Regions from separate parts of the Roseateles microcysteis genome, predicted to be linked through region 2. Evidence: predicted binding sites of a transcription regulator. Region 2 holds the regulator's gene; each other region holds the start of a gene.

The links. The regulator LexA, encoded in region 2, represses DNA repair genes until DNA is damaged. The targets are predictions, from matches to a motif close to ACTGTATNNNNATACAGT.
Region 1: the regulator LexA is predicted to act here: its motif matches at 4,508-4,525, upstream of recA (recombinase RecA).
Region 3: the regulator LexA is predicted to act here: its motif matches at 5,298-5,315, upstream of V3596_RS03460 (PA0069 family radical SAM protein).

What each region holds. Positions count from the first base shown of each region.
Region 1 covers NZ_JBAJMV010000007.1:298,256-308,105, forward strand. The annotation lists gene sucD (succinate--CoA ligase subunit alpha) at 1-858, opposite strand, end outside; gene sucC (ADP-forming succinate--CoA ligase subunit beta) at 880-2,040, opposite strand; gene V3596_RS20025 (DUF2889 domain-containing protein) at 2,071-2,667, opposite strand; gene V3596_RS20030 (regulatory protein RecX) at 2,869-3,420, opposite strand; gene recA (recombinase RecA) at 3,427-4,467, opposite strand; gene V3596_RS20040 (response regulator) at 4,602-5,273, shown strand; gene V3596_RS20045 (sensor histidine kinase) at 5,327-6,826, shown strand; gene rodA (rod shape-determining protein RodA) at 6,839-7,999, opposite strand; gene mrdA (penicillin-binding protein 2) at 7,996-9,850, opposite strand, start outside.
Region 2 covers NZ_JBAJMV010000002.1:349,870-359,719, reverse strand. The annotation lists gene V3596_RS06670 (O-succinylhomoserine sulfhydrylase) at 1-957, shown strand, start outside; gene gltX (glutamate--tRNA ligase) at 957-2,360, shown strand; tRNA gene V3596_RS06660 (tRNA-Ala) at 2,502-2,577, shown strand; tRNA gene V3596_RS06655 (tRNA-Glu) at 2,624-2,699, shown strand; tRNA gene V3596_RS06650 (tRNA-Asp) at 2,800-2,876, shown strand; tRNA gene V3596_RS06645 (tRNA-Ala) at 2,978-3,053, shown strand; tRNA gene V3596_RS06640 (tRNA-Glu) at 3,097-3,172, shown strand; tRNA gene V3596_RS06635 (tRNA-Asp) at 3,312-3,388, shown strand; gene V3596_RS06630 (helix-hairpin-helix domain-containing protein) at 3,546-3,842, opposite strand; gene lexA (transcriptional repressor LexA) at 3,856-4,536, opposite strand; gene V3596_RS06620 (asparaginase) at 4,655-5,581, shown strand; gene V3596_RS06615 (organic hydroperoxide resistance protein) at 5,659-6,084, opposite strand; gene V3596_RS06610 (MarR family winged helix-turn-helix transcriptional regulator) at 6,087-6,584, opposite strand; gene V3596_RS06605 (DUF1304 domain-containing protein) at 6,672-7,022, shown strand; gene V3596_RS06600 (ATP-binding cassette domain-containing protein) at 7,041-9,041, opposite strand; gene prmB (50S ribosomal protein L3 N(5)-glutamine methyltransferase) at 9,118-9,850, opposite strand, start outside.
Region 3 covers NZ_JBAJMV010000001.1:751,838-761,687, forward strand. The annotation lists gene dnaJ (molecular chaperone DnaJ) at 1-514, shown strand, start outside; gene V3596_RS03450 (response regulator) at 776-2,410, shown strand; gene V3596_RS03455 (phosphoethanolamine transferase) at 2,487-4,151, shown strand; gene V3596_RS03460 (PA0069 family radical SAM protein) at 4,161-5,297, opposite strand; gene V3596_RS03465 (bifunctional diguanylate cyclase/phosphodiesterase) at 5,416-7,941, opposite strand; gene V3596_RS03470 (ATP-dependent helicase) at 7,987-9,850, opposite strand, start outside.

The sequences.
Region 1 (9,850 bases), on a different contig from region 2:
CGGATTGCGCGTGACCGTGAAGCCGCACTCTTCCATGATGGCGAGCTTGGCATCTGCCGTGTCGGCGCCGCCCGAGATCAGCGCGCCGGCGTGGCCCATGCGCTTGCCCGGAGGGGCGGTGACGCCAGCGATGAAGCCGACGACCGGCTTCTTCATGTTCAGCTTGCACCAACGGGCGGCCTCCGCCTCGTCCGGGCCGCCGATTTCGCCGATCATGATGACGGCGTCGGTGTCCGGATCGTCGTTGAAGGCCTTCATCACGTCGATGTGCTTCAGACCATTGATCGGGTCGCCACCGATGCCGACGGCCGACGATTGGCCCAGACCGATTTCGGTCAGCTGTGCCACGGCTTCATAGGTCAGCGTTCCCGAGCGCGAGACCACGCCGATGCGGCCCTTGCGGTGGATGTGGCCAGGCATGATGCCGATCTTGATTTCATCGGGCGTGATCAGGCCGGGGCAGTTGGGGCCCAGCAGCAGCGTGCGCTTGCCGCCGGCGGCTTCCTTGGCCTTCATCTTGTTGCGCACTTCCAGCATGTCCTTGACCGGGATGCCTTCGGTGATGCAGATGGCCAGGTCCAGGTCGGCTTCAACAGCTTCCCAGATCGCGGCAGCGGCGCCAGCGGGCGGCACGTAGATCACGGAAACGGTGGCGCCGGTCTGGCCGGCAGCTTCCTTGACGGTGGCGAAGATTGGGATGTCCGAGAACTTCTCGCCCGCCTTCTTGGGGTTCACGCCGGCGACGAAGGCGTTCTTGCCGTTCGCGTAGGCCTGGCAGCCCAGGGTGTGGAACTGACCGGTCTTGCCCGTGATGCCCTGGGTGATGACCTTGGTGTCTTTGTTGATGTAGATCGACATGGTTTCTTTTCCTTGCTGGGCTTAGGCAACGGCGGCAACGATCTTCGTCGCGGCTTCGGCCATCGAATCGGCGGCGATGATGGGCAGGCCGGATTCGGCCAGCATCTTCTTGCCCAGTTCTTCGTTGGTGCCCTTCATGCGGACGACCAGCGGCACAGACAGATTCACGGCCTTGCAGGCGGTGATCACGCCTTCGGCGATGGTGTCGCACTTCATGATGCCGCCGAAGATGTTCACGAGGATGCCCTTGACGGACTCGTTCTTCAGCATGATCTTGAAGGCCTCGGTGACCTTCTCGGCCGTGGCGCCACCGCCGACGTCCAGGAAGTTGGCCGGCTCGCCACCGAACAGCTTGATGGTGTCCATCGTGGCCATGGCCAGACCGGCGCCGTTCACGAGGCAGCCGATGTTGCCGTCCAGGCTGATGTAGGCCAGGTCGAACTTGGAGGCTTCGACTTCTGCCGGATCTTCTTCGTCCAGGTCGCGGTAGGCGACGATTTCCGGGTGACGGAACAGCGCGTTGGCGTCGAAGTTGAACTTCGCGTCCAGGGCCATCAGGTTGCCCTTGGAATCGCAGTTCAGCGGGTTGATTTCAACCAGCGACGCGTCCGTGTCCATGTAGCACTTGTAGAGCTTGGCGAAGATGTCGACGGCCTGGTCGATGGAGGCGCCGGTGAGGCCGATGGCCGCGGCGATCTTCTTGCTCTGATCGGCGGTCAGACCCACCAGCGGGTCGATCATCTCGGTGATGATTTTCTCGGGGGTCGAGTGGGCGACCTCTTCGATGTCCATGCCGCCCTCGCTGGAAGCGATGAAGGCCACCTTCTGGGTGCCGCGGTCGGTGACCAGCGAGACGTAGAGCTCGTTCTTGATGTCGGCGCCGTCTTCGATGTAGAGGCGGCGGACCTTCTGGCCTTCAGCGCCGGTCTGATGCGTGATCAGCTGCATGCCGAGGATCTTTTCGGCCAGGGCCTTCACGTCGTCCAGGGTCTTGGCGACCTTGACGCCACCGCCCTTGCCGCGACCGCCTGCATGGATCTGAGCCTTGACCACCCAGACCGGGCCGCCCAGCTTTTGCGCGGCTTCCACCGCTTCTTGCACGGTGAAGGCGGGAATGCCGCGCGGCACCGGCACACCGAACTGGCGCAGGATTTCCTTGCCCTGGTATTCATGAATCTTCATAGGGGTCTCGCTTAGAGGGAAAGATAGTCTTCAGGAAGTGCTTGCAGGCGCCACGGCCGGAGCGGCCGCGCGGGCCTCCCCTTGGCGGTACCAGCGCGGGTAATGGGCTTGCACGACTTCGCCATCGCGCCTCAGCGCATGGCAACGGTCGAGTTGGAAAGGGGGCTGGCCGTCGTCGCTGCCTTCCCGCGTGTCGATGACAACGCCGGCAAAGGCCTGGATCACGGCGGTAGGCAGGATCTGGCACAGCTCGGTCAGATGGGTGCAGCCTTGCACCCCGGAGAGCTGCTGCTTGACTGCGGCGCGGAAGCCCTTCAACAGGTTCAGGCCCTTCAGGCGTGCGTAGGCGTTGCCGTGACGGTCGCAATGTCCGGGGTAAGGCATGGCATGGGTGACCGAGCCGGCATCGATGATGTTCAGGTGCTTGTCGACGACGAGGTGCAAGAGCATGTCGTGAACCGGCTCGCCGGCCTTGCGAATGCCGGCCGAGAGCTGCATGTCGCGTGTCTTGATGTCGCGCAGTTCGGCTTCCACGTCGAACAGCCCGTCCTCGCGTGCATAGACCTGCACCAGCGTGGCGCGGCTGTGCATCAAACGACGCTCGGCAGAGGGGGCGTTCGGGGACATCGAGAGGTATTTGCAGGGTTCGCGACAAGACCGCGGGGCACGATGGAACATCGGTTGCCGCGGAGTTTGCGCAAGCCGGCAATGTAGCATGCTGCGCCGCATCAAGGCTTTCGCGGAACTGTCGGCGCGCCCCGTATTGGTGCCTGAAGCGGCCGCTCGGCGCTGCCTTTCCCTTGCTTTATCGAGCTGCCTTGAGCCAGGTCAGGACTCAGTCTCCGACTTGAGCGCGCGGCGGATCGTCTCGGGTGAGAAGCCCCGGGCCGCCAGAAACCTGCTCTGCCTGGCCCGGTCAGCCTGCGCCAGTGGCGCTGGCTCGCCGAACTTGCGGCGGCGCACTTCGCGTGCCCTGTCCAGCTCGCCCTCACGCAGGGCCTGCGCCTGCTCGGGCGAAAGAGCCAGCCCATGCTGGGCGAGCTCCTGCTTGATGCGCAGCCCGCCAAAGCGCTGCGAACGAACATGAACTCGCGATTCGATGAAGCGCTCTTCGTTCAGATAGCCTTGGCTTTGCAGCCAGACCAGCAGCTGCTCAACCTCGGCCGCGACCTCGGCCGCGTTCACCGCCGATTCTTCGTTGGGCTCGGCGAATGCCTCCCGCCTGGCCGCCGCTTCACCAGCTTGAGCAAGGGCAGCTGCTCGGTCACGATCCCGTGCAATACGCAGCAGCTTGCGCCGCAGCTCGGCGCTGCTGTGCTCGCGTTGAGCCAGCAGCGCGATCGCGCGGGCCTTCAGTGACAGCGGCTTGCCGGCCGCCATCGGCGCTTACTCCGCCCCGGGAACGCTGTTGATCAGTGCGATGCCGACCGACTCGCGGATCTTGTTCTCGATCTCGACGGCCACGTCGGGGTTCTCGCGCAGGAACTCGCGGGCGTTGTCCTTGCCCTGGCCGATCTTCTCGCCGTTGTAGGCGTACCAGGAGCCGGACTTCTCGACCACCTTGGCGTTCACACCCATATCGATGATTTCGCCCTCGCGGCTGATGCCTTCGCCATAGAGGATGTCGAACTCCGCCGTCTTGAACGGGGGCGAGACCTTGTTCTTGACGACCTTGACCTTGGTTTCAGAGCCAATGACTTCTTCGCCCTTCTTGATCGAGCCGATACGACGGATGTCGAGGCGCACCGAGGCGTAGAACTTCAGGGCGTTGCCACCGGTGGTGGTTTCGGGGCTGCCGAACATCACGCCAATCTTCATGCGGATCTGGTTGATGAAGATGACCATGCAGTTGGTCTTCTTGATCGTGGCAGTGAGCTTGCGCAGAGCCTGGCTCATCAGGCGGGCTTGCAGGCCAGGCAGGCTGTCGCCCATTTCGCCTTCGAGTTCGGCCTTGGGCGTAAGCGCAGCGACCGAGTCGACCACGATCAGGTCCACCGAGCCGGAGCGCACCAGGGCGTCGACGATTTCGAGGGCCTGCTCGCCGGTGTCGGGCTGGCTGATCAGCAGCTCTTGCAAGTTGACGCCCAGCTTTTGCGCGTACTGGATGTCCAGCGCATGCTCGGCGTCGATGAAGGCGCAGGTGCCGGCGAGCTTTTGCATTTCGGCGATGACCTGAAGCGTGAGCGTGGTCTTGCCGGAGGACTCGGGGCCGTAGATTTCGACCACGCGGCCGCGCGGCAGGCCGCCAACGCCCAGGGCGATGTCCAGGCCCAGCGAGCCGGTGGAGACGACCTGGATGTCTTCGATCACCTCGCCTTCACCCAGGCGCATGATCGAACCCTTGCCGAACTGCTTTTCGATCTGGGCCAGTGCGGCTTGCAGAGCCTTGGCTTTTTCGGTGTTGAGGGCTTTGACCGGTGCGTCCATGTTTTCTCCTGTTGGGGGCTGAAGGCATTATCAGCCGAAATCTGTATATCCGTACAGTAGTTTAACCAGGGTCTGCTGCCAAGGTTTGTCAGCATGTATTGCTCCCTAGAATGGGGGAAACACGGAGACAGCCCATGCGGATACTGATCGCTGAAGACGACCAAGTGCTGGCCGATGGCCTGCTGCGCTCACTGCGCGCCTCGGGCTATGCGGTAGACCAGGTCGGCAGCGGCAGCGAAGCCGACGCCGCGCTGGCCTCCCATGAGTTCGACCTGCTGATCCTGGACCTGGGCCTGCCCAAGCTGCATGGGCTGGAGGTGCTGCGCAAGTTGCGCGGCCGTGGCTCCAGTGTGCCGGTGCTGATACTGACAGCGGCCGACAGCGTGGAGCAGCGCGTCAAGGGCCTGGACCTGGGCGCCGACGACTACATGGCCAAGCCCTTCTCGCTGCAGGAGCTGGAAGCGCGGGTGCGCGCCCTCACGCGTCGTGGCCTGGGCAGTGCATCCACGGTCATCAAGCACGGCCCCTTGTCCTTCGATGCCACGGGCCGCGTGGCCTACATCAACGAACAGATGATCGAACTGTCGGCGCGCGAGCTTTCGCTGCTCGAAGTGCTCTTGCAGCGCGCCGGCAGACTGGTCAGCAAGGACCAGCTGGTGGAGCGCCTCTGCGAATGGGGCGAAGAGGTCAGCAACAACGCGATCGAGGTCTACATCCACCGGCTGCGCAAGAAGATCGAGCAGGGGCCGATCCGCATCGCCACCGTGCGCGGCCTCGGCTATTGCCTCGAAAAGATCCCCGGCTGAATGATTGAACGGGACTCTCCGATGGCTGGCAGCAGCCATCGACCCTTCGTCCAATGAGCGCCGCACCACAGCCCCGCTCGCTGTTCGGCGAGATCCTGGATTGGATGCTTGCGCCGCTCCTGCTGATCTGGCCGATCAGCGTGGCCTTGACCTGGCTGGTGGCCCAGGGCATTTCCGCCCGGCCCTACGACCGCGAGCTCGGCGAGATGGCGCGCAACCTTGGCCTGCAGGTGGCCACCGAGTCGGCGCGCGGCACGCAGAACAAGGCTCGCTATGCCCTCTCCGCGGAAGCCGCCGCGCTCTTGCGGGCAGACGAAAGCGACACCGTCTACTACCAGGTGCTAGGCCTGCGTGGCGAGTACCTGAGCGGCGACCAGGCCTTGCCGGTGCCTCAGGCCGACGCGAGCATCCAGCCCTGGGACCTGCAGTTCCGCGACGACGAGATCAGCGGCGAGAGCGTGCGCGTGGCCTATCTCTGGGTCGCGCCAGAAGGCCAGACCGGCGCCAACCGGACGATGCTGGTCCAGGTGGCCGAGACGCTGGGAAAGCGCTCGCGGCTGACCAACGAGATCATCAAGGGCGTGATCCTGCCGCAGTTCGTGATCCTGCCGCTGGCGGTGCTGCTGGTGTGGCTGGCCCTGGCGCGCGGTATCGCGCCGCTGAATGAATTGCAGCGCCGCATCCGCCGCCGCGAAAGCTCGGACCTGAGTCCCATCGACGAAGGCCGCGTGCCCGATGAAGTGGCGCCACTGGTGCGCGCCATCAACGACCTGCTGGCGCGGCTTGACCAGTCAATCAGCAGCCAGAAGCACTTCCTCGCCGATGCCGCGCACCAGTTGAAGACACCGCTGGCCGGCCTGCGCACGCAAGCCGAGTTCGCGCAGCGCGAGATCGATGAAGGCCGCAGTTCGCCGTCCGAATTGAAGCGTTCGCTGCAGCAGATCGCGCTCTCCAGCCAGCGCGCCGCCCACATGGTCAACCAGCTGCTGGCCATGGCGCGCGCCGAAGACAAGGAACATGCCGCGCGCCGCAGCATGGTCAATCTCTCAGGCCTGGCCATTGAAACAGTGCGCGACTTCGTGCCCCGCGCGATGGAGAAGCGCATCGACCTCGGCTATGAAGGCGCGGAGATCGCCGCCAGCCAGTTGCGCGTGCTGGGCCATCCCCTGCTGATCCGGGAGCTGATACGCAATCTGGTGGACAACGCCCTGCTCTACACGCCAAACGGCGGCACGGTGACGGTGCGCGTCGTGGAAGACCCGTTCGGCCAGGTCGTCGTGCTGCAGGTGGAAGACTCCGGCCCCGGCATTCCCGAAAGCGAGCGCGAGAAGGTATTCCAGCCCTTCTACCGGGCGCTTGGCACCGAGGTGGATGGCTCGGGCCTGGGCCTGGCCATCGTGCGCGAGATCGCGCAACAGCATGGCACCGAGGTGACGCTGGACGACACCCGCGAACGCCGCCCCTCGCCCGGCCACGAAACGCCAGGCGCCCGCTTCACGATCCGCTTCCAGGCCCAGTCGCAGCAGGCCTTGCCGCCGCCCGCTCAGGAGTGACTCGGGAACAGCTCAGGAATGGTGCGATGCGCGGCGGCTGCGGCCAATGCCCATCAGCAGGCCCAGGCTGATGCCCAGCATCACCATGGCCGTGCCGCCATAGCTGATGAAGGGCAAGGGCACGCCCACCACGGGCAGGATGCCGCTGACCATGCCCATGTTGACGAATACATAGGTGAAGAAGCTCAGGGTGATGGCGCCCGCCAGCAGCCTCGAAAACATCGTCGGCGCCTCGCTGGCAATGACGAGCCCGCGCAGGATCAGCGCGGTGAAGCCGATCAGCAGGCCCAGTGCGCCGATCAGGCCGAACTCCTCGCCATAGGCGGCGAACACAAAGTCGGTCGTGCGCTCGGGGATGAATTCCAGATGGGTCTGCGTGCCCTTCATGAAGCCCTTGCCGGTCACGCCGCCGGAGCCGATGGCGATCTCGCCCTGGATAATGTGGAAGCCCTTACCCAGCGGGTCCTTGCTCGGGTCCAGCAGGGTGCAGACGCGGTTCTTCTGGTACTCGCGCAGCACCGGCCACTTGACCTCGGGCTGGCAGATCGCGTCCTCGCTCATCACCAGGGCCGTGATGGCAAGCGCGCCCGCCACCACGGCCGGCACGATCAGCTTCCAGGACAGGCCGGCGAAGAAGATCACATAGAGGCCGGCGGCCAGCACGAGGATCGACGTGCCCAGGTCTGGCTGCTTGGCCACGAGCCCGACAGGAATGGCCAGCAGGATGAAGGCGGCTACGAAGTCCGGCAACCGTAACTGACCCTCGCGCTTCTGGAACCACCAGGCCAGCATCAACGGCACGGCGATCTTCAGGAGCTCGGAGGGCTGGATCTGCGTGACGCCGATATTGAGCCAGCGGGTCGCGCCCTTCTTGCTGATGCCGAACAGCGCCACCGCGATCAGCAGCGCCACGCCGAAGACGTACAGCGGCACCGCCAGCCGCGCCACCTTCTGCGGCGGCGCCTGCGCCACGACGAACATCACGCCCAGCGCCAGCAACATGTTGCGGGCGTGGTCGACGAAGCGCGTGCCGTGGTCATAGCCGGCCGAATACATGCACAGCAGGCCCAGCGCCATCAGCCAGAACATGGCCAGCAGCAGCGGCACGTCGAAGCCGGCAAACAGGGGCCGCATCCGGCGCAAGAGGCTGGGCTTGCTCAGTACTGCGTTCATCTTGAGGCTCCCGATGCCGCCGAACTGGCCTCAGAGGCTGTCGATGCCGGCGCACTGGCGGCGGCCGGGGCGCCCGATGAACCAGGCAAAGGCACATCGACCGCGCGGCGCGGCGTGCCGACCGGTGCGTAAGTCTTGGCCTGCTGGGTCAGCGCGATGTCTTCCTCGCTCGGGTACTGGCCCAGCAGCATGTAGTCGAACACGCGGCGGGCGATCGGCGCGGCGCCGCTGGAACCCCAGCCGGCGTTCTCGACGATCAGGGCCAGCGCGATCGTCGGCGCTTCCACCGGCGCAAAGGCGACGTAGAGCGAATGGTCGCGCTTGCGCTCGTCGGCCTTGATGTCCTTGTACTTCTCGCCGGCCTTCAGGCCCACGGCCTGGGCCGTCCCTGTCTTGCCGCCGCTGGTGTAGGGCGCGCCGAGGAAGACCTGGCGCGAGGTGCCTTCAAGCGTCACGCCGTTCATGGCATTGCGGATCACTTCCACATGCTCGGGCTTCAGCGGCAGCGGCGGCAGCGCGTCGCTGGCCATGCGGCGCTGCTTGTGCTGCACCACGTCCTCGATCTCGCGCACCAGGCGCGGCTTGAAGCGCTGGCCGCCCGAGGCGATGGTGGAGTAGGCGTTGGCCATCTGCAGCATGGTGAAGTTGTTGTAGCCCTGGCCGATGCCCAGCGAGATCGTCTCACCGGCAAACCACTTCTGGTTGGCCGGGTTCTTGGCGAAGTAGCGGCGCTTCCAGTCCTGCGAGGGCAGCACGCCGGTGACCTCGCCCTGCACGTCAATGTCGGTCTTGCGGCCGAGACCGAAAGGCTCCAGCTGGTCGTGGATCAGGTCCACGCCCATCTCGTTGGCCAGGCTGTAGAAGTAGACGTTGGACGAGCTGACGATGGCCAGGCGCATGTCCTTGGGGCCGGCCCGGTCGGTCTCGGGGCTGCCGAACACCTTGTTGCCAAAGGTGTAGTTCAGGTTGTCCATGATGACCACATTGGCTGCCCGCTTGCCGCTGTTCAAGGCCGCCATCGCCATCAGCGGCTTGAAGGTCGAGCCGGGCGGATAGGTGCCGCGCAGCGCCCGGTTCAGGAGCGGCTTGTCGGGGTTCTCGTTGAGCTCGCGCCAGCTGTCGGCATCGATGCCGTCGACGAAGAGATTGGGGTCGAAGGTTGGCTTGGAAACAAAGGCCAGCACCTCGCCATTGCGCGGGTCGATGGCCACGAGCGCGCCACGCCGGTCCTTGAACAGCTCTTCCACCAGCGCCTGCAGCCGGATGTCGATGGACAGAACCAGCGTATTGCCCGGCGTGGGCGGCCGGTGCGCCAGGCGCCGCACGGCCTTGCCGCCGGCGCTGGTCTCGACCTGCTCGAAGCCGGTCACGCCATGCAGCTCGCGCTCGTAGGCCTGCTCCAGGCCCAGCTTGCCGATGTACTCGGTGCCGCGGTAGTTGGCGATGTCTTCCTCGGGCCAGTCGTCCTGTGCCTTCTTCTCGGCCTGGTTGATGCGGCCGATATAGCCGATCAGGTGGCTGCCGATCTCGCCCAGCGGATAGTTGCGGAACAGCCGCGCCTTGATCTCGACACCGGGAAAGCGGAAGCGTTGCGCGGCAAAGCGCGCCACCTCCGCATCGCTCAGCTTGGTGCGGATCGGCAGCGACTCGAAGTTCTTGCTTTCCTCGATCAGGCGCTTGAAGCGCTTGCGGTCGCGCGGCTGGATCTCGATCACGCCGGCCAGCTCGTCGATGGTCTTTTCCAGGTCCACCACCTTGCTGGGTGTGATCTCCAGCGTGTAGGCCGAATAGTTGCTGGCCAGCACGATACCGTTGCGGTCCTTGATCAGGCCGCGGTTGGGCACGATAGGC
Region 2 (9,850 bases):
AGCGGCATGGGCGCCATCCTGCTGCTCTGCATGGGCCTCTTGAAGGCCGGCGACCATGTGGTCTGCTCGCGCTCGGTGTTCGGCTCGACCATCAACTTGTTTGCCAAGGAGTTCGGCAAGTTCGGAGTCGAGACGACTTTCGTCTCGCAGACCGATCTTCAGGAATGGCGCGACGCAATCAAGCCGACGACCAAGCTCTTCTTCGCCGAGACACCCACCAATCCCCTGACCGAGGTCTGCGATATCGGCGCGCTGGCCGACATCGCTCATGCCGCGGGTGCGCTGCTGGTGGTGGACAACACCTATTCAACGCCTTGCCTGCAACGGCCCACCGAGTTCGGTGCCGACCTGATCATGCATTCGGCCACCAAGTACATGGATGGCCAGGGTCGCGTGATGGCGGGCGCGCTGTGCGGCCCGAGCCGCATCATCAAGGACGTGTTCGGCCCGGTGGTCCGCACGGCCGGCATGGTGTTGTCGCCTTTCAATGCCTGGGTCGTGCTGAAGGGCCTCGAGACACTGAGCCTGCGCATGCGGGCACAAAGCGAGCAGGCACTGGCTGTGGCGAGCTGGCTGGAAGCGCGCCCGGAAGTTGCCCGCGTCCACTACCCATCACTAGCGTCGCATCCTCAGCACGAGCTGGCCATGCGTCAGCAATCGGGGCAGGGCGGTGCCGTCTTGTCCTTTGAACTGCACGGTGCAACACCCGAGGCTGCGCGCGCCGCGGCCTTCCACGTCATCGACAGCACTCGCGTCCTGAGCATCGCGACGAACCTGGGCGATACCAAGTCCATCATCACGCATCCGGCCACGACCTCGCATGGCCGCCTGAGCGAAGAGCAACGTCGCGCTGCCGGCATCAGCCAGGGCTTGATCCGCCTGTCCGTCGGCCTCGAGCATGTCGACGACATCACCGACGATCTGCTGCGCGGCCTTTCCACATTGTTGAAGAACTGATGAGCCAACAAGCTTCCACCACCGTGCGCACCCGCATTGCGCCTTCGCCCACCGGCTTCCTGCACCTGGGTACCGCGCGCACTGCGCTGTATTCCTGGGCCTACGCCCGCCACCACGGCGGCCAGTTCGTGCTGCGCATCGAAGACACCGATTTGGCCCGCTCGACGCAGGATTCGGTCGAGCAGATCCTTGCCTCGATGAAGTGGCTGGGCCTTGAGTACGACGAAGGCCCGATCTATCAGATGCAGCGTCTGGAGCGCTATCAGGCGGTGGTCGATCAGCTGATCGCCGAGGGCAAGGCCTACCGCTGCTACTGTACTCCCGAGCAGCTCGAATCGATGAAGGCGGCGCAAGATGCACGCGGCGAGAAGCGGCGCTACGACGGCACCTGGCGCCCCGAGGCAGGCAAGGAGTTGCCCGCCGTACCTGAAGGTGTGCAGCCGGTCGTGCGCTTCAAGAATCCCGTGGATGGCGACGTGACCTGGAACGATCTGGTCAAGGGTCCGATCACGATCAACAACCGCGAGATCGACGACCTGATCATCGTTCGCCCGGATGGCGTGCCGACCTACAACTTCGCGGTGGTCGTGGACGACTGGGATATGTCGATCACCCATGTCTTCCGTGGTGACGAGCACATCAACAACACGCCCTGGCAGATCAACATCTTCCATGCGTTGGGCGCCAAGCTGCCAGTATTCGGCCATCTGCCCATCATCCTGGGCGACGATGGCCAGAAGCTCTCGAAGCGCCGCGGTGCGGTCAGCGTGACGGCCTATGAAGACGACGGCTACCTGCCCGAGGCGATGCTCAACTACCTCTCGCGCCTGGGCTGGAGTCATGGCGACGACGAGCTGTTCTCCAGCGAACAAATGGTCAGCTGGTTCGACGGCACGCACTTGTCCAAGAGCCCGTCGCAATGGGATCCGGCCAAGTTGGAGTGGGTCAACGGCCAGTACATCAAGCAGATCGACGAAGCTCGCCTGGCATCGTTGGTCTCGGCTCAACTGGCCAAGCGCGGCATTCAGGCCGAAGCGGCGCAGCTGCAGCCGATGTGTGCTCTGTTCAAGGATCGTTGCGCGACCACGGTCGCGCTCGCCGACTGGTTGAGCATGTACTTTGCTGCGGTGACGCCGTCAGCGGAAGAGTTGACCGCTCACGTAACCGACACGATCAAGCCAGCCTTGACCGCGCTGGCCGACAAGTTCGCCGGCATCGAGTGGCACAAGGCTGCCATCCAGGCAGCGATCAAGGAGGTCATTGGTGCCCATGCCCTGAAGATGCCGCAACTCGCGATTCCGGTGCGGGTGCTGGTGTGTGGCCGCGCGCAAACGCCATCGCTCGATGCCGTGCTCGAACTGTTCAGCAAAGAAAAAGTCATCGAACGCTTGCGTGGGGCCTAAAAAACGGTCTATACTCTTGGTCTTGCTTGAACAGCGCGATACATTGAATTGCAAGCGGCGGCTGAGTTTAGATACTCGCGGTAGCTTGAGAATCAAAGTAACCAAGGCTGAACACGAAAGTGCGCAGTCGGCCGTGAAAACGGGGGTATAGCTCAGCTGGGAGAGCGCTTGCATGGCATGCAAGAGGTCAGCGGTTCGATCCCGCTTACCTCCACCAAGTTTCAAAGCTTGAGTGGCGCGCAGTTCAAGTGACAGAAGGATTTGTCCCCTTCGTCTAGAGGCCTAGGACACCACCCTTTCACGGTGGCTACAGGGGTTCGAATCCCCTAGGGGACGCCAGATTTATCTGGTCAATCCGTCGCAAGACGGGCAAGTTTGGTAATACTTGGCAGTCTTTTTGAACGCGAGTTTGAAGAGGTTGTTCAAAATTACCCCACGCGGAGTGGTAGTTCAGTTGGTTAGAATACCGGCCTGTCACGCCGGGGGTCGCGGGTTCGAGCCCCGTCCACTCCGCCAAGGTTTGCTAATATCAGCGGCCATTCAGTTGGCCGCTTGTATTTTGATGGTATAGTTAGTGACACGCTTGAACAGCGCGCCCTGATTGAAGAAATTCAAAAGGGGGTATAGCTCAGCTGGGAGAGCGCTTGCATGGCATGCAAGAGGTCAGCGGTTCGATCCCGCTTACCTCCACCAAGTTTCAAGGCTTGAGTGGCGCGCGTTCAGGTGCAGAAGTTTTGTCCCCTTCGTCTAGAGGCCTAGGACACCACCCTTTCACGGTGGCTACAGGGGTTCGAATCCCCTAGGGGACGCCAGATTTATCTGGGTAGTCCCGTCGCATGATGGGAGATTTTGACAATCCCGTCGCAAGACGGGCGAGTTTGGTGAGCTTGGTTGGATTCAAGAAATTGAATTCGGCTTAAATTACCCGGTGATTGAAATATATCCCCGAATGGAGTGGTAGTTCAGTTGGTTAGAATACCGGCCTGTCACGCCGGGGGTCGCGGGTTCGAGCCCCGTCCACTCCGCCAACATTCAAAAGCCCTGGTTGCGAAAGCAGCCGGGGCTTTTTCTTTGGCGCAGTTGTCGGACTCGCCATGCTCGTCAAAATTCCAGCTGGCCCATTAGATTGAACTTGTTCCCGGTAGGGCCTGGTCAATACTCAGCGAGCGCCTGATTCAATGCTGATTAGATAGTTCCGTAAAGTGCCTTGCGTTGCGCCGTGTAATGCCACCACGGGCTGGCAGCAGCGCCGCCCATGAAATCAACGGCCGCCATGAAGGTATCGAGCACGCAGGGGTCATGACGCTGTTCGGTTACTGCGCAAAGCTGCTGATAAAGAACGAAGGCGTCGCGGCCGCGCAGTTCACGCGGCTTCTTGATACCCAGCAGCCTCAAATCGGCCGCAGCGGCCGGACCGATGTTTGGAATCTGCTCCAGCTCCTCGCACTCGTCACGATGCTGAGCCTTGGTCGACTGCGTCATCAAGCGGCCCCGTTCAGAATTGCGAACGGATCAGCCCGACGGCGAGACCCTCCAGGGCAAAGCTCTCATCGTCATTGCTGACGATGATGGGTTCGAAATCCGGGTTCTCTGGCAGCAGCTCGATGCCGGCGCGGCCGCGCTTGAAGCGCTTGACCGTGACTTCATCTCCAAGCCTGGCCACCACGATCTGACCGTTCCTGGCCTCGCTGGCGCGTTGCACGGCCAGCAGGTCGCCATCGACGATGCCGATGTCGCGCATGCTCATGCCCTTGACTCGCAGCAGGTAGTCCGGCTTGCGGGCGAAGAGCGAGGGCTCCACGCTGTAATGCTGCTCGATATGCTCTTGCGCGAGGATCGGGCTGCCGGCCGCCACACGGCCCACCAGGGGCAGGCTCAATTGCGCGATGCCCGGCATGGGCAGTGAAAACTGGCGCTCGCGAGCTTCTCTTGCCTCGTGTAACGCGCGCAATGTGTCAGACTTCAGGCGGATACCTCGCGAGGTGCCGCCCACCAGTTCGATTACGCCCTTGCGGGCCAGTGCTTGCAGGTGCTCCTCGGCCGCGTTGGCCGAGCGGTAGCCGAGCTCGTTGGCGATTTCGGCACGGGTGGGGGGGGAGCCTGTCTTCGCGATGGACTCGCGCACCAGGTCGAGGATTTGCTGTTGGCGGGCAGTGAGTTTCGGGCTGTCGTCCACAAGATCCTCTTTGTGTTGTTGCGCCCGGCTTGTCGAATGAACTGCAAGCCAGAGCGCAGGATCAGCCGGCGGCTGAGTATTTATCCAGTGGCTGTATTTTCATCCAGGAATTTCCAAATTGCAAAACAAAGCTGAGCGCATCGTCATTCTGGGTACCGGCGGCACCATTGCGGGCAAGGCTGCTGATGCGGCCGACAACGTCGGCTACGTGGCCGGGCAGGTGTCGATCGAGCAGCTGGTGGCTGCGGCGCCGCCCTTGGCTGCCTATGAGCTCGAGACGGAGCAGGTCGCGCAGCTCGACAGCAAGGACATGGATTTCGCCACCTGGCAACGCCTGGCCCAGATCGTGGACAGGCATCTTGCACGCCCGGAGGTGGCTGCAGTCGTCATCACGCATGGCACTGACACTCTCGAGGAAAGTGCGTTCTTCCTGCAGCGTGTGCTGGCGCCGGGCAAACCGGTCGTCTTCACGGCTGCCATGCGGCCTTCAACAGCATTGGCGCCGGATGGCCCGCAGAACCTGCTCGATGCAGTGGTGGTGGCGTCGCAAGCGAAATCCGGCGTGCTGGCGGTGATGAGCGGCAAGGTTCACGGCGCTGATCGTCTGCGCAAGGTGCATAGCTATGCGGTTGAGGCCTTCGCGTCTGTCGAGGGCGGGCCATTGGGTGTGGTGGAGGAGGGCAGGCTGCGCTGGCTTGGCGCGCCGCCTGTGCAAGCGCAGGCGCTTGGCCTTGCGCGCATCGAAATAGATGCGGATGCCTGGCCCTGGGTCGAGGTGATCCAGAACCACGCTGGTGCCGATGGCCGCGTGGTCGACGCGATGCTGTCGCAAGGCGTGCAAGGCATTGTTGTGGCCGGAACAGGCAACGGCACCTTGTCGGAGCGCCTGACAGCTGCTTTGATGCGCGCCCAGGCTCAGGGCGTGCGGGTGCTGCGAAGCACACGCTGCGACGCCGGCCCAGTCATTGGCGGCGCTCTGCCCAGCGCGGGAGCGCTGAGCCCGGTCAAGGCGCGGGTCGAGCTGCTGCTGCAGTTGCTGGCCTGAGAAACCAAGAAACCCCGCCGCGGCGGGGTTCAGCGAGAACCGCCGGCGGCGGGTTCACGTGCCTCAGTGCAGTTGTCTCAGACGACGGTCAGTGCCACGTCGATATTGCCGCGCGTGGCGTTCGAGTAAGGGCAGACCTGGTGGGCGGCAGCCACCAGGGCTTCGGCCTGAGCGCGCTCCATGCCTGGCAGGCTGATTGCCATGGCGACCTGAATGCCAAAGCCGGCGGGAATCGGGCCGATGCCGACATCGGCAGTGATCGACAGGTCGGCCGGCAGTGCCAGCTTCATCTTGCCAGCAACGGCCTTCATCGCGCCGATGAAGCAGGCCGAATAGCCGGCAGCAAACAGCTGCTCCGGGTTGGTGCCCGGGCCGCCGGCGCCGCCGAGCTCCTTGGGCGTGGACAGCGCGACGCTCAATGCGCCATCGCTGGATGCAGACTTGCCTTCGCGGCCGCCGGTCGAAGTGGCGCGTGCGGTGTAGAGGACCTTGTCGAGTGCCATATTCATTCCTGTTGAGGTGAGGTGGGGTTTGCAGCGGCGTCGCTGAGCTGCTTTCGCAACTCATGCAGGCGCCGGGTGAGGGAACTCAGTTCTTCCAGTGAGCAGGCCGAGGCGCAGGCCAGCTGTGGCGGGATGTCCTGGGCCTGGCGCTTCAGGGCCTGGCCTTCAGGATTCAAGAAGATCTCGACGCGGCGCTCATCGTCGCTGGCGCGCTGGCGCTTGATCAGCCCGGCCGCTTCAAGTCGCTTGAGCAGGGGGGTCAGGGTGCCCGAATCCAGCGACAGCCGCTGGCCCAAGGTGGAAACGCTGATGCCGTCCTGCTCCCAAAGCACCAACATCACGAGGTACTGCGGATAGGTCAGGCCCAGCGGTTCCAGCAAGGGCTTGTAGAGCTTGGTCATGGCCAGCGAGCTGGAATACAGCGCAAAGCAGAGCTGCTGGTCGAGCCTCAGCCAATCTGCTGGAGTGCTTTGTTTGCCGGGAGTGTTGCTGCGTGCCATGGGTGATAATGTAGTTCGCAATTCAATTGCACACAATTGAAATGGTTATTCCGCGAGCCTTGGCTCGCTTCGACGGAGATCAAAGAGATGACGATGCTCGCCAATGTGCTGGTCGGCCTGGTGGCCGCCCTGCATCTGTACTTCCTGGTGCTGGAGATGTTCTTCTGGACCAAGCCGCTGGGTCGCAAGGTCTTCAGGCTGGAGCCGGAGTTCGCTGAAGCCAGCAAGACGCTGGCGGCGAATCAGGGCCTGTACAACGGTTTCCTCGCCGCAGGCCTGGCCTGGGGCCTGGTTGCGGGCAAGGTGGACGTGCAGCTGTTCTTCCTGGGCTGCGTCGTCGTCGCTGGCGTGTATGGCGCAGCGACGGTCGGCAAGAAAATTCTCTACGTGCAGGCGTTGCCGGCAGCCTTGGCAATGGCCGCCGTCTTGGCGAGCTAGGCACGCATCAAGCCGGAATCAGGCGGCTGCCGCGTGCATCGCGTCGACCTGGCCGCTGAGTTCCAGCCAACGCAGCTCGGCGGCTTCCAGTTCGTCGTGGATGGCCTTCAGTCGCTTGCCCACCTCGGCAATCTGCGGCGGGGTGGCTGAGCCGTTGGCCAGCTGCGCCTCCAATGCCGTGCGCTCGTCCGCCAGCTTGTTCAGCCTGGCGTCGATGCCTTCCATTTCCTTGCGCAAGGGCCTGGTCTGCTCGGCCAGCTTCTGACGGGCCTGGCCGCTGGCCTTGCGGTCCTCGCGCGAGGCGATGGGAGCAGGCGGCGGAGGTGCCGCGACAGCGGGCGCAGGCGCAGGCGCAGCGACCGCAGCGGACGATGTCTTCCTGCTCGCCTCCTTCGCCGCTTCCTTTGCCAGCTTGGCCGCTTCCTTGGACTGGTCGAGCAGCCACTTCTGGTAGTCATCCAGGTCGCCGTCAAACGGCCCCACGCCGCCCTTGGTGACCAGCCAGAACTCATCGCAGACCTCCCGCAGAAGCGCGCGATCATGGCTGACCAGCATCACCGTGCCTTCGAACTCGTTCAAGGCCATCGATAGCGCCTCGCGGGTTTGCAGATCCAGATGGTTGGTCGGCTCGTCCAGCAGCAGCAGGTTGGGGCGCTGCCAGACCAGCATGGCCAGCACCAGGCGCGCCTTCTCGCCACCGGAGAGGCTGCCCACCTGCTGGTTGACCATGTCGCCGACAAAGCGGAACTGGCCCAGGAAGTCGCGCAGCTCCTGCTCGCGTGCCGATGGGCTGACCTCCTTGGCCAGGCGCACCATGTGCATCAGCGGGCCTTCGTCAGGGCGCAAGACATCCATTTCCTGCTGGGCAAAGTAGCCGATCGACAGGCCCTTGCCCTCGGTGATCTTGCCGCCCATGGCGCGCTGCATGCGGGCCACGGTCTTCACCACGGTTGACTTGCCCTGGCCGTTGGCGCCAAGGATGCCGATGCGCTGGCCGGCCAGCACGGAACGGTCGATACCGCGCACGATGATCTTTTCGCCTTCGTCGGTGTCGTAGCCGCAGGCGACTTCGTCGAACATCAGCATTGGATTTGGAAGACTGACTGGCTCGCGGAACTCGAACGAGAAGTCCGAAGCCGTGAGAACGGGCGCCAAGCGTTCCATCCGCTCCAGCGCCTTCACGCGGCTCTGCGCCTGCTTGGCCTTGCTGGCCTTGGCCTTGAAGCGGTCGATGAACTTCTGCAGGTGCGCCATGCGGTCCTGCTGCTTCTCAAAGGCTGCCTGCTGCAAGACCATGCGCTCGGCGCGCATCGCCTCGAAGGCCGTGTAGTTGCCGCCGTAGCGCATCAGCTTGGCTTCATCCAGGTGCAAGGTCACCTTGGTGATCGCATCGAGGAATTCGCGGTCATGGCTGATGATGATCAGCGTGCCTTCATAGCGCTGCAGCCAGGCTTCCAGCCAGACCAGGGCGTCCAGGTCCAAGTGGTTGGTCGGCTCGTCCAGCAGCATCAGGTCAGCCGGGCACATCAGCGCACGAGCGAGTTGCAGACGCATGCGCCAGCCGCCGGAGAAGCTGTTGACTGGCGCATCGACCTGCGCGCCCTTGAAGCCCAGACCCATGAGCAGCGCCTGCGCGCGCGGGCGAGCATCAAAGGCGCCGGCATCCATAAGCAGGCCATGAGCATCAGCCATCGCATGGCCGTCTTCGGCCGCTTCGGCTTCTTCCAGCGCCTTGCGGGCAGCCATCAGGCGGGTGTCGCCTTCCAGCACGAACTCGGTGGCCGGCATGTCGGTTTCGGGCATGTTCTGCGCGACCTCGCCCACCGCCCACTGGCGCGGAATCTCGACCTCACCCTTGTCGCTTTGCAGCCGGTCGGTCAGCAGCGAAAAGAGGCTGGACTTGCCGGCGCCATTGCGTCCCACGAGGCCGACCTTTTCACCGGGTTGCAGGGTGACGCTGGCGTCGTCGAGGACGACCTTGGTGCCGCGGCGCAGCGTGATATTGCGTAGAGTAATCATTGTGTCGCCTGCAGGGCCGCCCCAAAGGCGACAGCGCCCCCTCGGGGGGCAGCGAGTAAAAGGAGCGTGGGGGTTGTCAACATGCCTGAAGGGCCTCTTTCGTGACCAGCAATACCTGGTCGTCTCCGGCCGATGTCTCCATCCAAGCCACTTCCAGCTGCGGGAATGCAGCCTCGAAAAATTCTCTCTCGTTGCCGATCTCGAGCACCAGCACACCGTGCTCGCTCAAATGTCGCGGTGCGGCAGCCAGCAACTGGCGGACAAAGTCCATGCCATCGCTGCCGCCAGCCAGCGCGAGCTCAGGCTCGGCCAGATATTCGGCCGGCAATCTGGCCATCGAGCCGCTGTTCACATAAGGCGGGTTGCAAAGAATCAGGTCGTACTCGCCGTCGGCAGGCGCCAGGCCATCGCCTTGCAGCAGCCGGATGCGCTCTTGCAGGCCATGCCTGTCCACATTGATGCGGGCAACTTCCAGCGCCTCGGTGCTCAGGTCGATGGCATCCACCTTCACGTCGGGCCAGGCCATCGCGGCCAGCACGGCCAGGCTGCCGTTGCCAGTGCACAAGTCCAGCACGCGCGACGTGTCTTCGGACAACCAGCCGTCGATGCTGGCATCGGCAATCAGCTCGGCGATGAAGCTGCGCGGCACGATGGCGCGCTCGTCCACATAGAAGGGCACGCCTTGAAGCCAGGCTTCGCGGGTCAGGTAGGCGGCAGGCTTGCGGCTGGCAATGCGCTCGCCCACCAGGGCTTCGATCTCGGCCAGCTGCTGCTGGGTCAGGTCTTGCTGGGCGTGCTCATCCAGTGCA
Region 3 (9,850 bases), on a different contig from region 2:
CGGCGCCGGCAGGATCAAGAAGACCAAGACACTCGAAGTCAAGATTCCGGCCGGCATCAACGAAGGCATGCGCATCCGCTCTGCGGGCAATGGCGAGCCGGGCGTGAACGGCGGGCCTGCGGGCGATCTCTACATCGAGATCCGTATCAAGCAGCATGAGATCTTCGAGCGCGATGGTGACGACCTGCACTGCACGATGCCCGTGTCCATGACCACGGCGGCGCTGGGTGGCACGATCGAGGTCCCGAACCTCACCGGCAAGGCCGAAATCGAGCTGCCCGAGGGCACGCAGCATGGCAAGACCTTCCGCCTGCGCGGCAAGGGCATCAAGGGCGTGCGCTCCAGCTACCCCGGCGACCTCTACTGCCACATCAGCATCGAGACGCCGGTCAAGCTGACCGAGCACCAGCGCAAGCTCCTGAAGGAACTCGACAAGAGTTTCAAGGAGGGCGGCGAGCGCCACTCGCCGAATGCCAAGAGCTGGACCGACCGGGTCAAGGACCTGTTCAAGTAAGCCGGACTTCGCGCGCACGAGAAGCCGCTGCTCCCAGGAGCCGCGGCTTCTTTTTTTGTCCCATGAGTTGAAACAGCAGCGGCATGACGGGCATATTTCACGGCGCTGCCGGTGCAAGTCCGGGCCGGCCCTGACTGCATTTTGTGCGTTGTGCGCCTAAAGTGTGCCAACAAGCACAAGAGCTCTCGTTGGTGAAATCAGTTCTCTATTCCTGCGCCGGACTTGCCCGTGCGCGCACGATGGGCGCCCGCCCCTGTATTGATGCGCAATCTTGACGACGGCATCCAGCAGGCCAGCGCGCTGATCATCGACGCCAATGCCAACTCGCGCAGCCTGATGGCCGCGCAGCTGCGCGACCTTGGCGTGGGCAATGTGCGCCAGACCACGCGGCTGCGCGACGCCCGCGTGATCCTCGAGAACAAGCCCTACGACATCGTCCTGTGCGACTACCATTTCGAGGGCAGCGAGCAATCGGGTCAGCAGTTGCTGGACGAGCTGCGCCGCGAGCAGTTGCTGCCCTACTCCACCGTCTTCGTGATGGTGACCGGTGAGGCCACCTACGCCGTGGTGGCCGAAGCCGCCGAGGCCGCGCTCGACGCCTACCTGATCAAGCCTTACACCACGGCCTCGCTGGCCGAGCGATTGGCTAGCGCGCGCTACCGCAAGCGCATCCTGAAAGACATCTTCGAGGCCATCGAGAACGAGGACTTTGCCAAGGCTGCCGACCTCTGCATGAAGCGCTTCGAAGCGCGCGCGCCCTTCTGGCTCTATGCGGCCCGCATCGGCGCCGAACTGCTCCTGCGCCTGGAGCGCCATGCCGAAGCCCGCAAGATGTACGACGCCATCATCGAGGCCAAGACCGTGCCCTGGGCGCGCCTGGGCGTGGCGCGTGCCGAGCTGGCCTCGGGCAACCTGGTCGCTGCGCGGCGCACGCTGGAAGTGCTGATCGGCGACATGCCCGACCACGCCGACTCCTACGACATGATGGGCCGCGTGCAGATGGAGCAAGGCGAGGTGGCGGCAGCGTTGGAAACCTATCGCACCGCCGCCCGCCTGACGCCGGGCTGCATCCTGCGCACGCAACGCTGTGCGACGCTGGCCTTCTATGCCGGCGAACGCGAAGAGGCGGTCCGCCTGTTCGAGCGCACCATGGCCAACGGCCTCAAGTCCAAGCTCTTCGATCCTTTGGGCCTGGTGCTGCTCGGCCTGATGCGCTTCGACAAGAAGGACAGCAAGGGCCTGGCCTACGCGCAGGACTGCCTGGCTCAACTGGGCGAGCGAACCGAGGACAGCGTCCGCCTGCAGCGCTTCGACCAGGTCTTGCGCATCATCAAAGCCTTGTACGGCCGGCAACTGGCGGAAGCGCTGGCCTTGACGCGCGACCTGAGCGCGCAGTCCGAACGCCCTGATTTCGATCTTGAAGCGGCCACCCTGCTCGCCGCCTTGCTGGTGCGGCTGCATGCGCAGGACATCCAGCTCGAGGAGATGGACGTCACGATCACGCGGCTCGGACTGCGTTACTGCGTCTCCAAGTCCAGCACCGAGCTGATGGTGGCTATGACCGAACGCAACGAGGCCGCAGCCAGCGAGCTGCGCGACTGCCATGCGCGCATCTTTGGCGTGGCCGAGACGGCGATGCGCTATTCGCTGCGCCATGAAGCGCGCAGGGGCGTGGCACTCTTGATCGAGCAAGGCGAACAGACCCGCAACGCCAAGCTGATCGACATGGCCAGCCTGGTGCTGCAACGCCATGCCGACAAGGTGGCCGACGCGCCCGACCTGGCGCAGCGCATTGACGAATTGCAAGCCCGCTGGGTGCGTCCGCTGGGTACCGCCCTGGCTCGCAACCAGCGCGCCGTGGGCGGTCTGGCCCTGCGCACCAAGGCCGCTGCCTGAAGCTGCTGTTCCTGCCGCGGCTCCCGGCCGCGCGCTGGGCCACAATGCGCGCCATCGACATGATGCAACGATACGCATGCGCGCCCTCTTCCGCCTGTTTGGCAAACCCACCCTCGATTCACCGCTGACCATCGCCTGGCTGGGCGCCCTGTGGCTGGGTGTCTTCGGCAATTGGCCGCTGTGGCAGCGCATGCTGGCACTGCCTGACCTGAGCAATGGCAGCGGGCGTGTCTTCGTGCTGGTGTTCGCCGGCATGGTCACGGCCATCCTCGGCGCGCTCTTGAGTCTGTTTGCCTGGCCGAAGCTGATCAAGCCGGCCCTGGCCGTCATGCTGCTCAGTGCCGCGCCGCTGGCCCACTTCATGGGCAGCTATGGCACGGTGATCGACCCGACCATGGTGGTCAACATCCTGCAGACCGACGTGCGCGAAAGCCGCGACCTCCTGAGCGTCGGCCTGCTCCTGAGCCTGGCCTTGCTGGCCTTGCTGCCCATCGCCTGGCTGTGGAAGCGCAAGCTGCATTCGCATCCCTGGCCAGGTCGGCTGGGACGCAATCTGCTGGCCTTCGCTGGCGGCCTGGTGCTGGCCGTAGGCCTGGCCTTGAGTTGCTTTGCCGACCTGGCTTCGACGATGCGCAACAACAAGTCGCTGCGCTACATGATCAGCCCGGTGAATCTGTATTACTCGCTGGGCTCGGTGATGGCCGCCAAGCGCGCCGCACCCAAGGGCCCGCCGGAAGTGATTGGCGCTGATGCCAAGCTGATTGCGCGCGATCCAGGGGCCAAGCCACGCCTGCTGCTGCTGGTGGTCGGTGAGACAGCGCGCTCGGCCAACTTCTCGCTGAACGGCTATGGGCCGACCACCAATCCGGAGCTGGCGAAGGCCGATGTTCTGAGCTTCCGCAATGTCTCATCCTGCGGCACGAGCACCGCTGCTTCGCTGCCCTGCATGTTCTCGCACCTGGGCCGCGAGGCCTTCATCGAGCAGAAGCGTTCGCAGGAGACCCTGCTGGACGTATTGCAGCGCGCCGGCCTGGCCGTGCTCTGGCTGGACAACCAATCGGGCTGCAAAGGCATCTGCGACCGCGTGCCCAGCGCCATGGCGGCACAGCCGGTGGCTGGCGCAGCGCCTTTGCCGGCAGGGCTTTGCGATGGCACGGAGTGCTTCGATGGCGCCTTGTTGCATGGCCTGGACGAACGCCTCGGCGCGCTCGACCCCGAACGCGTGGCACGCGGCGTGGTGCTGGTGATGCACCAGATGGGCAGCCATGGGCCGGCCTACTACAAGCGCTCGCCCGCAGACCGCAAGCCCTTCCAACCCGAGTGCAAGTCCAACGCCCTGCAGCACTGCGAACGCCAGGCCCTGGTCAATGCCTACGACAACTCGATCGCCTATGCCGACTGGCTGCTGGCCCGCAGCATCGACTGGCTGAAGACCAAGTCGGATCGCTTCGACACTGCGATGCTGTATGCCTCCGACCACGGCGAATCACTCGGCGAGAACAATCTGTACCTGCACGGCCTGCCCTACAGCATGGCACCAAAGGAGCAGACGCACATCCCGATGATCCTGTGGATGCCCGAAGCGAGCAGCCAGTCACTCAAGCTCAGGAGCGGCTGCCTCAAGAGCCGCCTGGACCAGCCCTTCTCGCACGACCAGCTGTTCCACACCGTGCTTGGCTACAGTGGCGTGCAGAGCCAGGTCTACAGAAGCGACTGGGACATCCTGGCCGGCTGCCGCTGATTCATTGAGTTAGAACAATTCCGCCTGCGCTGAATCAACATCCCCAGGTGGCTTGAACTGGCTGAGATCCAGGGGCGAGCGCTCCCGCATGAGGCCGAGCCTGGCGCTGGCCTTGTTGAGGCGCTGGCGCAAGAGCTGTGCCCAGATGCCCTCGCCGGTCATTCGGGTGCCAAAGTTGGGGTCGTTGTCCTTGCCGCCGCGCATCTCGCGCAGCCTCGCCATCACGCGCGCGGCCTTGTCTGGCTGGTGCTGCTGCAACCAGTCTTGAAAGAGTGGGTCGACCTCCCAGGGCAGGCGCAGCGGAATGCTGAAGGCCATGCTGGCACCGGCCTCGGCGGCGGCCTCGAGGATGCGTTCCAGCTCCGGCTCGTTGAGGAAGGGAATGATGGGCGAAACGCTCACACCCACCGGGACGCCGGCCTCAGCCAGCGTCTTGATGGTGCGCAGCCGTCGGTGCGGCGCCGCTGCGCGAGGCTCGAGCGTGCGGGCCAGGTGCGGGTCCAGCGTCGTCACCGAGACATAGATCGCCACCTGGTTCTTCGCCGCCATCGGCGCTATCAGGTCCAGGTCTCTCTCAACCCCCGAGGACTTGGTGACGATCGAGAAGGCATGGCCGCATTCGGCCAGCTGCTCGATGATGCGGCGCGTGATGCGCAGCTCGCGTTCGATCGGCTGGTACACGTCGGTGGCCGTGCCCATGCACAGCTGCCGCGGCTTGTAGCCCGGCTTGCTCAATGCCTCGCGCAGGAGCTCGGGCGCATTGACCTTGGCGACGATGCGGGTCTCGAAGTCCAGGCCCGGCGACAGATTCAGGTAACTGTGGGTCGGCCGCGCAAAACAGTAGATGCAGCCATGTTCGCATCCTCTGTACGGGTTGATGGAAATGTCGAAGCCGATGTCCGGCGACTGATTGGTCGAGACGATGGTCTTGGCCCGCTCTTCGATGATCTGCGTGGCCGGCGGCAGGTGCTCGACTTCAGCCTCCTGCTGCAGCGAACCCCAGCCGTCATCGAACTGCTCGCGCAGGTCCTTGCTGAAGCGGTGCTTGATGGCCCAGGCGCTGCCGCGACCTTTCAGGGCATCGGCCTGGACGTAAAGAGGCTGGGCCAGGGCCGGCTTGGCATTGGTGCTGGGCTTGAAAGACATACTGTATTTTCATACAGCATTCCAGATTGCACCAGCGCGGATTCAGCGCCTGCACCAGGGCCGGTGCGGCGGCCGCAGGTCGCGGCGCTGAAGTCAGGCAGCCCGGAAGTTCAGACGTTCAGGCCCGCAGCCGCGCGGCGTCCGGCGGCAGGGCCGGGCTGAACAGCCAGCCCTGGTATTCGTCGCAGCCCAGCGCGCTCAGGCGCTCCAGCTGGGGCTGCTCCTCGACACCCTCGGCGATCACGCGGCAGCCGAGCGTGTGGGCCAGTCCGATGACGGCACGCACGATGGCGTCATCGCTGTCCTTGCGGAGCATGTCGCGCACAAAGCTGCGGTCGATCTTGATCACCTGGATCGGGAAACTCCTGAGCCAGGCCAGCGAACTGTGGCCGGTCCCGAAGTCGTCCAGATGCACGGCGATGCCCGCGTCCTGCAGGCGCTGCAACTGCCGGGCCGCTTCGGCCGGGTCGTCCATCACCGCCGATTCGGTGATCTCCACGACCAGAGAGCAGCTGGGCAGGGCATGGCGGCCGAGGGTCTGCAGAACCTGCTCGGCCAGGGCCGCATCGCGGAACTGCAGGGGCGAGAGATTGATCGCCACCACGGTCTCGAAGCCCTGATCACGCCAGTTGCGCAATTGCGCGCAGGCACGCTGCAGCACCCAGGCACCGATCTCGCCCATCAGCCCGGCGCGTTCGGCCACCGGCACGAACAGGGCCGGCGAGACCATGCCGAGCTGCATGTCGTCCCAGCGCAGCAGGGCCTCGAAGCCGAGAACCCGCCCGTCCGGCACGCCGACCTGGGGCTGGTAATGCAGGTCCAGCGTGCCCTGCTGCAAGGCCAAGCGCAGGCGCTGCTCAAGCAAGGCATCGCGGCGCGAGCGCTCGCCGAGCTGCTCGGTGTAGCGCTGCACCTGGCCCTTGCCCAGCGCCTTGGCCGACTGAAGGGCCAGTTGCGCGCGGCCCAGCAACTCGGTGGGGCTCAGCTCTCGCGGCGCGGGCTCCAGCAGCAGCCCGAAGCAGGCCGTCTGGCCGGCGCCGGTGCCCAGCTCCAGGAGCACCGTCTGCAGCCGGCTGGCGAGCAGTTCGGGCGTGGTCACCATGTCGCACAGGATGGCGAACTCGTCGCTGCCGAGGCGTGCCAGCGTCGCGCCCTCGGGCAGCACCGGCAGGAGCGCCGCGGCGCAGGCGCGCAGCAGGCTGTCGCCGGCCGGCGTGCCCTGGAACTCGTTGACCGCATGGAAGCCGTCCAGGTCCAGCACCAGCAGCATCAGCGCGCGCCCGCCCGAGGCGGCGGCGGCCAGCCGGTCGGCGAACAGCCAGCGGTTGGGCAGGCCGGTCAGGGCATCGTGCGTGGCACGGTATTGCAGCTCGCGCTCGTGAGCGCGGCGCTCGCTGATGTCAGACACATAGGCCGTGAGCCGCGGCTGCTCGCCGCCGTCGTCCAGGCCCAGCGCCACCTCGATGTCGAACTCATGGCCGTCGGCATGCAGGCCCCGCAGCCCGTCGCGGCCGCGCATGGCCGGCCAGCCGGGCGAGTCCATGTAGCGGGCCCTATGCGCCAGGTGGCGCTCTCGCAGGGCCGGCGGCAGCAGCAGTTCCATGCCCTGCCCCACGAGGTCCTCGCGCCGGCGGCCGAACATCTGTTCCAGGGCGCGGTTGACAATGAGGATCTGGCCCTCGCGATCGGTCACCACGACGCCGTCGGGCGCCAGCTCCAGCAGGTTGCGATACTTGGCCTCGCGCAGCTCGGCCTCGATGAAGGGGCGACGCACGCGGTCGATGAACATGCACCGGTACAGCAGCGCGTAGCTGAGCAGCTTGTAGAGATGGCCGGTCATGTTGGCCATGTCGGTCGAGCGCTCCGAGAAGAGCACGAAGAAACCCTCCCCCAGCGCAGCCAGCCACAGCGCGAGACGCAACTCGGTGTCGCCACCCTGGCGGCCATCGCCGCGTCGGCGCCGTGCGTGCAGGACCAGGGCCAGCAGGTTCAGGCCGGCAATGCCCAGCTCCAGGCCCTTCTTCAGTGGTGTCAGGCCCTGTCCCGGCACGAACATCGCCGGCAGCTGCTGAGGCGCCACCACCGCTTGAGCGGCGAGCGCACACACGATCACAAACAGCAGGCCCGCCAGTCCCAGCCACAGGGCGCCCATGCGGCCCTGGCGAAGCTGCCACCCGGCTGCCCAGGCCAACAGGCTCAGGGCCGCTACCAGGCGCGCCAGCAGCCACAGGAGGATGGACTTGTGCGGCGTGTTGGGCGAGAACAGGTCGGGCATGCCGGCATAGCTGGCCAAGTGCAGCAGGTCCAGCGCCGCGATCAGCAGGAAGGCCGTGGTCAGTACTGGCGCGCGTCGGCCGGTAGCATCGCCGAGCGTGTAATTGGCGGTCAGCCCCACGGTCAGGCAGACCAGCACCGCCGCCATCTCAAGCAGCGTGTGCAGCGCAAGAAAGCTCTCGCGATGCACGCCCACGTCCAGCCAATGGCCCGGCAGCACGGCCACATAGAGCGCCAGCGTCACCCCGCCCAGCAGCGGCAGCTGCCATGCCTGGGCCCGCCAGCCATCGTGCCCCGTCGCGGGCGATGCCAACTGCCTGGCGCTCAAACTGCGGCCATCGACGGCCCCCTCTCCTGTCGCTTGTCGCATGCCCGGATCGTCACAGGCCTCACGCTTCACGGCAAGCCGGGGAAATCATGGACCAGGCAGCAAGCCCGCGTCCAGCAGGAAGCGTGAGGGCGCCTGTGGATTGAAGGCCAGGGTGAGGCGCTGCCGCGCGCGCGTCATCGCCACATAGAGCAGATTGCGGCTTTCAGCGGCGCCGGCCTCGCCGACAAACTCGCCACGGCTGAGGTGCGGAATCAGCACATGGTCGAACTCCAGGCCCTTGGCGGCCTCGATGCTGGACAGTGTCACGCGCGACTTGCCCCGCACACGCGACTGCACCAGGGCCAGCGCATGCAGCATCTGGAAGCCGTCGGCCACGCTGGTGTCCTCGGCCAGCACCACCTGCACGAGCTGGGCGATGTTGTCGCGCACCTGGGTGATGTCCTCCCGGCGGACCAGCACGGCACGCGCCAGGCCTGCCGGGTCCAGCGCCTGCATGAACCCGCGCGCAAACGTGCTGAGGCCACCCGCACGCAGTAGCTCCATTGCTGCGTGCAGCCTGGGTCTGGCGAAGTCCGAGGCCGTGCGCAGCACCTGGTTGGCGATGAAGTCATGCATGCCATCGACGGGGCTTGCGGCCTCCTCGATCGCTCGGCGCTGCGCGGTCACGGCGTCGACATGGCGCAGCTCGGTGCTGTCGATCCAGGCGCCACAGAAAAGCATCATGGCCTCCAGCACCTGCGCTCGCTGCGCCTTGTCCGGGAAGCCGCTGAAGTCATTGCTGCAAAAGGCCTGCAGGCCGCGCACCAGCAGCACTTCGCGGCGCTGCAGGAAGGGGCGCAGGCCCTGCGCGTCATAGGCAATGCCGAGCTTCAGGAGCTCGCGCTCGATCAGCACCGATTGCGAAGGACGGCGCAAGAGCAGGCGCAGATCCTGAAGCCCTGACTGCGCCAGGTGCTCCTGCGCGATGCGCGCGATCAACTGGGCCTGCAGGCGATGCGAGTCGGCGGGGAGCAAGCAGATCTCGGTGGCACGAAGGCCGGCGGCCAGATAGGGCTTGCATGCCAGCAGGCCGGCGGCCTGCGCCAGCGTGGCGCCAAAACGATGGCTGGCCGTCAGCGGCAGGCGCATCGGCTGGCCGATCTCCTGCTCGAAATGCTCGCGCATGAAGCCGGCCTCCGCGCCCGCCTGCGAGTGAATCACCTGGTCACGGTCACCGACGCCGACAAAGGCCGCACGCGAGTTGTGCTGCAGCAGCGCCTTGAGCACGGTGAACATCGCCCGGTTGGTGTCGTGCATTTCGTCGACGACGATCAGCGCCAGGCCCAGCGCCAGCGGCGAATGCTCACCCGTGGCGAGGCCCTCCTCTGCCAGCAGGGCGCGGGCGAGGTCGTAGCAGGCATCACCGTCGAAACGAAAGGCCGGATGGTCGGGATGCCCGCCGCGGCGAATCGCCTCAAAGGCGCCGCGCACTCGCAGCGTGAAGTAGTCGCAGCCCAGCTCTTCGGCCATTTCCGGGCTCAGCCCGACGTCGCCCAGTCGCTGCTCAACGCCCAGGCCACCTTTCAAAACCGCAAACGACTGCAGCAGCCCTTCGACCAGGGCCTCTGACGAAGCCGTGACAGCCATCTCCTCGGGATAGCGCTCGTCGGGCCAGCTTTGCGCGCGCTCGATGGCGCGCAGCAGGTAGGGCCTGATCTGCTCCAGGCTGGCCAGTTGCAAGGCGCCTGGGCCTTCAAGGGCGAGCAGCAGCTCCGCGCTGAACGACTCGAAGGTGTGAATGCGCAGAGCGGCAATCTGCGCCGCCGGAACACCGATCAGGCGCAACTGCGCCTGCAAGGCCTGCACAGCCGGTGCCGTATAGGTCAGCGCCAGAATCATCTGCGGCGAGGCGCCGCGATGCAAGGCCTGCGCGATGCGCAAGGCGAGCGTGGTCGTCTTGGCAGCGCCG